Regions from separate parts of the Paraburkholderia sp. CI3 genome, predicted to be linked through region 1. Evidence: predicted binding sites of a transcription regulator. Region 1 holds the regulator's gene; the other holds the start of a gene.
What was found. Region 1 encodes HrcA, which represses chaperone genes, less so after heat shock. Its sites were predicted from a motif close to TTAGCACTCNNNNNNNNNGAGTGCTAA; they were not measured.

Region 1 (4,211 bases):
GCATCTCGCCGACCTCGCGCAGCTGCGCGAGCGTGGCCGCCGTACCGTTGATGAACGCGCGCGAGCGGCCGTTCGCGTCGACCACCCGTCGCAGCATCACGGTGCCGCCGTGCTGGCCGTCGTCGGCCGCGCCGAGCGCCTGCGTGTCGAGCCATTGATCGACCTGTGCGTGCGTCTCGAACTCCGCGGTGATGTCGGCGCGGCTCTCGCCGGTGCGCACGACGCTCGCCTCGGCGCGCGCGCCTAGTGCCAGCGCGAGCGCGTCGATCAGGATCGATTTGCCGGCGCCGGTTTCGCCCGAGAAAACGGTAAAGCCGCTGTCGAATTCGAGGTCGAGCGCGGCGACGATGACGAAGTCGCGTATCGAGAGGTGGCGAAGCATGGAGGTGGTCGGGTGAGCTTGGGATTCGGGTGGCGGCCGCGGCGGCGTGCGAAATCAAAGTGCCGCTTACGGCCTCGGGTCTTCTTCGTGCGACGGGTACTCGTGCCAGTGCAGCTTCTTGCGTAGCGTCGCATAGTAGCTGTAGCCGACCGGATGCAGCATCGGCACCGTGTGACGCGAACGGCGCACCTCGATCGTGTCACCGAGCTCCAGCGACGTGAACGACTGCATGTCGAAATTGACGTTCACCTCGCGCCCGGAAACGATCTGGATGCTGACCTTCGATTCGTCCGGCAGCACGATCGGCCGGTTCGACAGCGCGTGCGGCGCGATCGGCACGAGCACGATGCCCTGTAGTTGCGGATGCAGGATCGGCCCCTGCGAGGACAGCGCGTACGCGGTCGAGCCGGTCGGCGTCGCGACGATCAGGCCGTCCGAGCGCTGGTTGTACATGAAGCGGCCGTCGACCGACACGCGCAACTCCGCCATGCCCGAGAAGCCGCTGCGGTTGACCACCACGTCGTTGAACGCGAGCGCGTGGTAGATCGGCGTGCCGTCGCGCACGATGCGCGCTTCGAGCAGCACGCGCTCCTCGCGCTCGAAATTGCCGGACAGCATCTGCGGCACGATCTCGCGCATGTCGGAGATCGGAATGTCCGTGATGAAGCCGAGCCGCCCGTGGTTGATGCCGATCAAGGGCGTGCGATACGGCGCGAGCTGGCGGCCGATGCCGAGCATCGTGCCGTCGCCGCCGAGCACCACGGCGACGTCGGCGCGCGCGCCGATCTCGGCGAGACGCAGCGCCGGATAGTCGGTCACGCCGATTTCGGCGGCGGTGTCGGCTTCGAACACGACTTCGAGGCCGAGCTTCGCGATGCAGGCGGCGAGCGCGGTCAGCGGCTCGCCGATGCCTGGCGTATTGCTGCGCCCGACGAGCGCGACGGTCTTGAACTGGCTGGTCACTTGCATGCCGGCATTACACCATAGGTAGGGCCTGAAAAGAACCGCAGACCAACCCGGTTGTGGGGCGGCGCACGCAGGGCGTCTGCGTATGTCGCGATTATCGTTAGAATGGTGAAGACCCGATGACATGCGAGCCCGCCGACGGCGGTGCATTCGCCGGGAGCGGGCGCCGCGGGCGCTCTCGGCTGCGATGCCAATGAGCTAAAATTTTTCGTCATGCTAGATCCTCGCGCACAAACCCTCCTCAAAACGCTGATTGAGCGCTACATCGCCGAAGGTCAGCCGGTCGGCTCGCGCACGCTGTCACGTTATTCGGGCCTCGAACTGAGTCCGGCCACGATCCGCAACGTGATGTCGGACCTCGAGGATCTGGGGCTCGTGATCAGTCCGCATACGTCGGCAGGGCGCATTCCGACGCCACGCGGCTACCGCCTGTTCGTCGACACGATGCTGACCGTCGAATCCGCCGCCGACGAGGAGGCGGTGACGCGCACCGTCAAGACCACGCTGCAGGTGGGCGAGCCGCAGAAGATCGTCGCCGCGGCGGCGAGCGTGCTCTCAAATCTGTCGCAGTTCGCCGGCGTCGTGCTCACGCCGCGTCGCAGCCACGTGTTCAAGCAGATCGAATTCATGCGCCTGTCCGACCAGCGCATTCTGCTGATCATCGTGACGCCCGAAGGCGACGTGCAAAACCGCATCCTCGCCACCCAGCGCGACTTTTCGCCTTCGCAGCTGGTGGAAGCCTCCAATTACATCAACGCGCACTTCGCGGGCCTCTCGTTCGACGAGGTGCGCCGCCGCCTGCGGGAGGAAATCGACGAGCTGCGTGGCGACATGACCTCGCTGATGCACGCGGCCGTCACCGCCAGCACCGACGAATCCGACACCGGCGAGACCGTGTTGATCTCGGGCGAGCGCAATCTGCTCGAAGTCGCCGATCTTTCGTCGGACATGGCGCGCCTGCGCAAGCTGTTCGATGTGTTCGACCAGAAGACCAGCCTCCTTCAGTTGCTCGACGTGTCGAGTCACGCGGCGGGCGTGCAAATATTCATTGGCGGCGAATCGAATCTGGTACCGATCGAGGAAATGAGCGTCGTCACCGCGCCGTACGAGGTGAACGGCAAGATCGTCGGCACGCTCGGTGTGATCGGACCGACCCGCATGGCCTACAACCGCGTGATTCCGATCGTGGACATCACCGCGCGGCTGTTGTCCATGACGCTCAGCCAGCAGTAGTCCTCGGGCTCCGCGGAACTGTCGTCATCGCAGTGCGTGGCGATCATGATGCGCGAACGCGCGGTGTCTGCCAATCGTCCGAATGGCCAGGGGTCTCTGGCGGCGCCGGGCAGAACCCGCGCCGCTATAATGAATCTCCATTGAATCGACTCGCCGCAAAATGCGGTGATTTCTGCTACCTATGCGCTTCGACCTCGAGCGGCCTTCACAGAACGCCACGTCGCATCGCGTCGCCGTGTTGCTGATCAATCTCGGCACGCCCGACGCGCCGACGCCGCGCGCGGTGCGCCGCTACCTTGCGCAGTTCCTGTCCGATCCTCGCGTGGTCGAAATTCCGGCGCTGCTGTGGCAGCTCATTCTGCGTCTGCTGATTCTGCCGTTTCGCGGCCGCAGCTCTGCGAAGAAGTATGCGGCGGTGTGGATGCCCGAGGGCTCACCGCTGCGCGTCCACACCGAAAAGCAGGTCGAGGGCCTGCGCCATCTGCTGCAACTGAACGACTACACGGTGCTGGTCGACTACGCGATGCGCTACGGCACGCCCGGCATTCCGGCAATGCTGAACCAGCTGAAGCTCGCGGGCGCCGAGCGCGTGTTGCTGATGCCGATGTATCCGCAGTATTCGGCGTCGACCACTGCGACCGCGTTCGACGAAGCCTTTTCCGCTCTCAAGCGCATGCGCAACCAGCCGGAAGTCCGCACCGTGCGCCAGTACGCCGATCACCCGGCGTACATCGCGGCGCTCGCCGCACAGGTGCACCACTACTGGCATCTGCACGGCCGCCCCGATTTCGCGGCGGGCGACAAGCTCGTGCTCAGTTTCCACGGCGTGCCCAAGCGCACGCTCGACCTCGGCGACCCGTACCACGAGCAATGCCAGCAGACCGGCGCGCTGCTGATGCAGGCGCTCGATTTGACGTCGGTCGAATGCCGCATCACATTCCAGTCGCGCTTCGGCAAGGCCGAATGGCTGCAGCCCTACACGGCGCCGACGTTGAAGGAACTCGGCGCGGCAGGCGTGCGGCGTGCTGACGTGTTTTGCCCGGGTTTCACCGCCGACTGCCTCGAAACGATCGAGGAAATCGGCATGGAAGTGCGCGGCGAATTTCTGCAGGCGGGTGGCAAGGAGTTTCACCGGATCGCCTGTCTGAACGCGTCGCAGCCGTGGGTTGCCGCGCTTGGCGAAATCGTTGCGCAGCATCTGCAGGGCTGGCCCGTGCAGGCGGTGCCGGTGCCGCACACGACAGGAGCTTGAATACGCAGATGAACTACCGCATTTCAACCGAACCGGGCGCGAAACTGCGCATCGACAAATGGCTGTGGGCCGCGCGCTTCTTCAAGACGCGTTCGCTGGCCGCGGAGGCGGTCGACAAGGGGCGGGTGCGTATCGGCGGCGTCGCCGTGAAGCCGGCGAAGGACGTGCGTGTTGGCGATCTGGTCGAAATCGAGATCGAGCGCTACGTGTGGCAGGTGGAGGTGCTGGGCGTATGCGACGTACGCGGTCCGGCGAGCGTCGCGCAGACGCTTTATGTGGAAACCGCGCAGAGCAAGGCGAAGCGGCAGGTCGAGCAGGAACGGCGCAAGGTCTACCACGAGCCGGCCGCCGCGCTGCACGGCCGACCGACCAAACGCG
Region 2 (4,211 bases), 120 kb from region 1:
ACGATCGGTGTGCATCGACCTTGATCGCCATCTTCTCTTTCCGACGTGTCCAACATCCTGCGAATTGACTTGCATCTCCGTCAAATACTGTATAGATTAACAGTACTGTTTTTATATACAGGATCGGTCATGAACCAACTCATCCGCATCTTGAACAACGGTGACCGCGAAATGCTTGAGTGGCTGCGCAAGCATGTCGGAGACGTGCGTGTGGCTGCTGCTGCGCGACATCTGGGAGGCAACGGCAAACCCTACCTGTCCGCTGTGTGCCGCTATCTCGGCGTACGTCCACCAACGCTTCATCAACATAGCCGGCCTGTTGAAGACTGTACGGTCGGTGATAGCTATCTGGCCCAGATCCGTCAGTTGTTGGCACAGCGAAACCAAGCGTTGTTGAAGCGTCAACTTTGATGCTGCGAGTTGTCGCGCGTCCTCCGGGAAATAGCAGCATGATTAACGATTCTGCTCTTGATATGGATATCCAAGACATCAATCCTGTCGCCCTCGAACGCGCACTCCGCAGCGCGTCGCTTGACCTCCAGCAGATCATTGCAACGGTCGCAGGCCGTTACCTCGACAATGGTCGTCACCGATACTCAAATGGCGCGCGATTGCCGACGTGGCGCACGCTGCTGACAATCGACGAGCAGGTCTTTGAGAATCGGGGCTTCCAAGCGAGGCACAACGAGACTGTACGCTCGACGTTTGTCCGGTTTGAGGACAGTCGTTTGTCCGGGATGGATCTTGACGAACCTGTCGACTGGCGACGTGACGACGACAACTTGCCAGCCGTTTACCTGCTCGTGCGCGCACTGGTACAGGCCGCCGCTACCGATGTGGCCACTCAGGACTAATGTGCCGATATGAGTCGTCTTCCAATAGTTCGAGTCGCTGAGCGCGCCGGCCGGGCAAAGATGGACATTGGCTCGTGCCGTCGAGCCGTTGTTCGCAGATCCGGTCTTCAACAACCAAAGACATACACTAAGATTGCTTGAGTATGTGAATGTCATTGACGAGCGCACTCTTAAACGAGAATCGCCGAAATAGCGGACTGGCCGCCAGACATAGCCGTTGTGACTGATGGGATAAGCTGCACAATGATGTCAACGACATGTTGATGCATTGCAGTTAACGGAGGGGTGTGACATACAGGACCGGGTTGCAGGCTGTATTGCCAAAGACGCGATCGTTCATCGCCCTTGAAGCGACCACACATTTCGCTAGTCAACGAAACTCTCAATTGGTGTTCTAGACAGGTTGTGACCACCATTCACTACTTCGCAACCTCCAGTTCTGGCGGCTTCCCACGGCGGCGTTCCTTTTTGGAGCGTTTGGATCGATGGTGTCCTTCGTTGCTGTAGACCTACGACCTCGTTCCTGAACTACATTCGAGCGATTTATGTTAGCGACAGGATGATAGGGATTTCCCTGGGATTGGGAACACCGCGGTCACGTGCGCCCAAGTAGCGGTTGGAAAGGTTGCAGTGGCCGGCTCCCAAGCACGCGCCTCAGCAAGTGATGATCCGAACGCAAGCTCTTGTTTTTGTTATGAATAATCTGCGGTGGTCGCGTTCCGCTGCGGCAGCGAGTTCAAACTTAAGTGAACAAAGTTCAATGTTGAGTGAATCTCGACAGTGAGTGAACTTCGACCGCGTTCCCCGCTTCTTGAATTTGTCACTGCCCGTCCATATAATTAGCACTCGCTGCACGAGAGTGCTAACAACATCTCCGGTTGGCTCGGCCAGCCGGGTTTTTCTCAGCGTTCTTCAGTCTCAATCAGAGAGGAGTATGTATGAACCTTCGTCCTTTGCATGATCGCGTGATCGTCAAACGTCTGGATCAGGAAACCAAGACCGCGTCGGGCATCGTGATCCCCGAAGCCGCAGCGGAAAAGCCGGATCAAGGTGAAATCCTCGCAGTCGGCCCGGGCAAGCGCGACGACAAGGGCGCAGCCATTGCGCTCGACGTGAAGGTCGGCGACCGCGTCCTGTTCGGCAAGTACGCAGGCCAGACCGTCAAGGTCGACGGCAACGAACTGCTCGTGATGCGCGAAGAAGACATCATGGCCGTGGTGCAGAAGTAAGCGCAAGGTCGCTACTTCACCGGTTATATCCAAAGTATTCAAGGAGTTAGAAGATGGCAGCTAAAGACGTCGTATTCGGTGATTCCGCCCGTGCCAAGATGGTCGAAGGCGTGAATATTCTCGCCAACGCCGTGAAGGTCACGCTGGGTCCGAAGGGCCGCAACGTGGTTCTCGAGCGCAGCTTCGGCGGCCCGACGGTCACCAAGGACGGTGTGTCGGTCGCGAAAGAGATCGAACTGAAAGACAAGCTCCAGAACATGGGCGCGCAAATGGTCAAGGAAGTCGCTTCCAAGACCAGCGACAACGCAGGCGACGGCACGACGACCGCTACGGTTCTCGCGCAATCGATCGTCCGCGAAGGCATGAAGTACGTCGCATCGGGCATGAACCCGATGGACCTGAAGCGCGGTATCGACAAGGCTGTTGCAGCCGCAATCGAAGAACTGCGCAAGATCAGCAAGCCGTGCACGACCAACAAGGAAATCGCCCAGGTTGGCGCGATCTCGGCGAACAGCGATTCGTCGATCGGCGAGCGCATCGCTGAAGCAATGGACAAGGTCGGCAAGGAAGGCGTGATCACCGTCGAAGACGGCAAGTCGCTGCAAGACGAGCTGGACGTCGTCGAAGGTATGCAATTCGACCGCGGCTACCTGTCGCCGTATTTCATCAACAACCCGGACAAGCAAGTCGCCGTGCTCGAGAACCCGTTCGTGCTGCTGCACGACAAGAAGGTGTCGAACATCCGTGACCTGCTGCCGGTGCTCGAGCAAGTCGCGAAGGCTGGCCGTCCGCTGCTGATCATCGCTGAAGACGTCGAAGGCGAAGCGCTCGCAACGCTGGTCGTCAACAACATCCGCGGCATCCTGAAGACCGTTGCCGTCAAGGCTCCGGGCTTCGGCGATCGTCGTAAGGCGATGCTGGAAGACATCGCGATCCTGACCGGCGGTCAGGTCATCGCTGAAGAAACCGGCCTCACGCTCGAGAAGGCAACGCTGGCTGAACTGGGCCAGGCGAAGCGCATCGAAGTGGGCAAGGAAAACACCACGATCATCGACGGCGCTGGCGAAGCAGCGAACATCGAAGCTCGCGTCAAGCAAGTGCGCACGCAGATCGAAGAAGCGACCTCGGACTACGACCGTGAAAAGCTGCAAGAGCGCGTCGCCAAGCTGGCAGGCGGTGTTGCAGTGATCAAGGTCGGTGCTGCGACCGAAGTCGAAATGAAGGAAAAGAAGGCACGTGTCGAAGACGCACTGCACGCAACGCGCGCGGCTGTGGAAGAAGGCATCGTGGCGGGTGGCGGCGTCGCGCTGATCCGTGCACGTACGGCAATCGCTGGCCTGAAGGGCACTAACGCCGATCAGGACGCAGGTATCAAGATCGTTCTGCGCGCCATGGAAGAGCCGCTGCGCCAGATCGTCGCCAACGGTGGCGAAGAAGCGAGTGTCGTCGTGGCAGCGGTTGCTGCTGGCAAGGGCAACTACGGCTACAACGCAGCGACCGGCGAGTACGTCGACCTGGTCGACGCAGGTGTCGTGGACCCGACGAAGGTGACGCGCACGGCGCTGCAAAACGCAGCTTCGGTTGCTGGCCTGCTGCTGACGACCGACGCAGCTGTCTGCGAACTGCCGAAGGAAGATGCTCCGATGTCTGGCGGCATGCCCGGCGGCATGGGCGGCATGGGCATGGACATGTAATTCCGCTCGGGCCTCGTGGTCCGGCCGCGTGGTTGAACTGCCGCGCGTCTGGATCACGGCCGAGGCCCGGCTGGAAGTCCATGTGGGGAGTGCGCCGCGAGGCGTTTCCCCAAACGAAAAAACCCGCTTATGCGGGTTTTTTTCGTTTGGGGCCGGCGTTGATGTGCTTGCTGGCGAGCGCTTCCGGACGCCCTTTTGTCCGGATCAGGCGCCCGCGGCGTGAGCCGAGCGATGAGAGGACCTTCCGAGGCACTTTTCGCGCAGGTAGTGGAAGATCTGCGCGACGCTTTGCGCGGGGCTCAGCGTTCCCGTGTCGACGTGCAGGTCGGGATCGATCGGCGCTTCATAGGGCGCAGATACGCCGGTGAACGAGCTGATCTCGCCAGACCTCGCTTTCGCGTAAAGACCTTTGGGATCGCGGCTCGCGCACGTGG

Region 2: groES (co-chaperone GroES) is a predicted target of HrcA. The motif match lies at 1,694-1,720, and genes of this name have one in related genera.

Annotation. Positions count from the first base shown of each region.
Region 1 covers NZ_JBNDMI010000004.1:3,623,004-3,627,214, forward strand. The annotation lists gene recN (DNA repair protein RecN) at 1-382, opposite strand, end outside; gene OKW29_RS38105 (NAD kinase) at 449-1,351, opposite strand; gene hrcA (heat-inducible transcriptional repressor HrcA) at 1,562-2,581, shown strand; gene hemH (ferrochelatase) at 2,763-3,833, shown strand; gene OKW29_RS38120 (RNA-binding S4 domain-containing protein) at 3,842-4,211, shown strand, end outside.
Region 2 covers NZ_JBNDMI010000004.1:3,739,170-3,743,380, forward strand. The annotation lists gene OKW29_RS38660 (hypothetical protein) at 130-411, shown strand; gene OKW29_RS38665 (DUF2471 domain-containing protein) at 450-854, shown strand; gene groES (co-chaperone GroES) at 1,793-2,083, shown strand; gene groL (chaperonin GroEL) at 2,137-3,777, shown strand; gene cysC (adenylyl-sulfate kinase) at 3,982-4,211, opposite strand, start outside.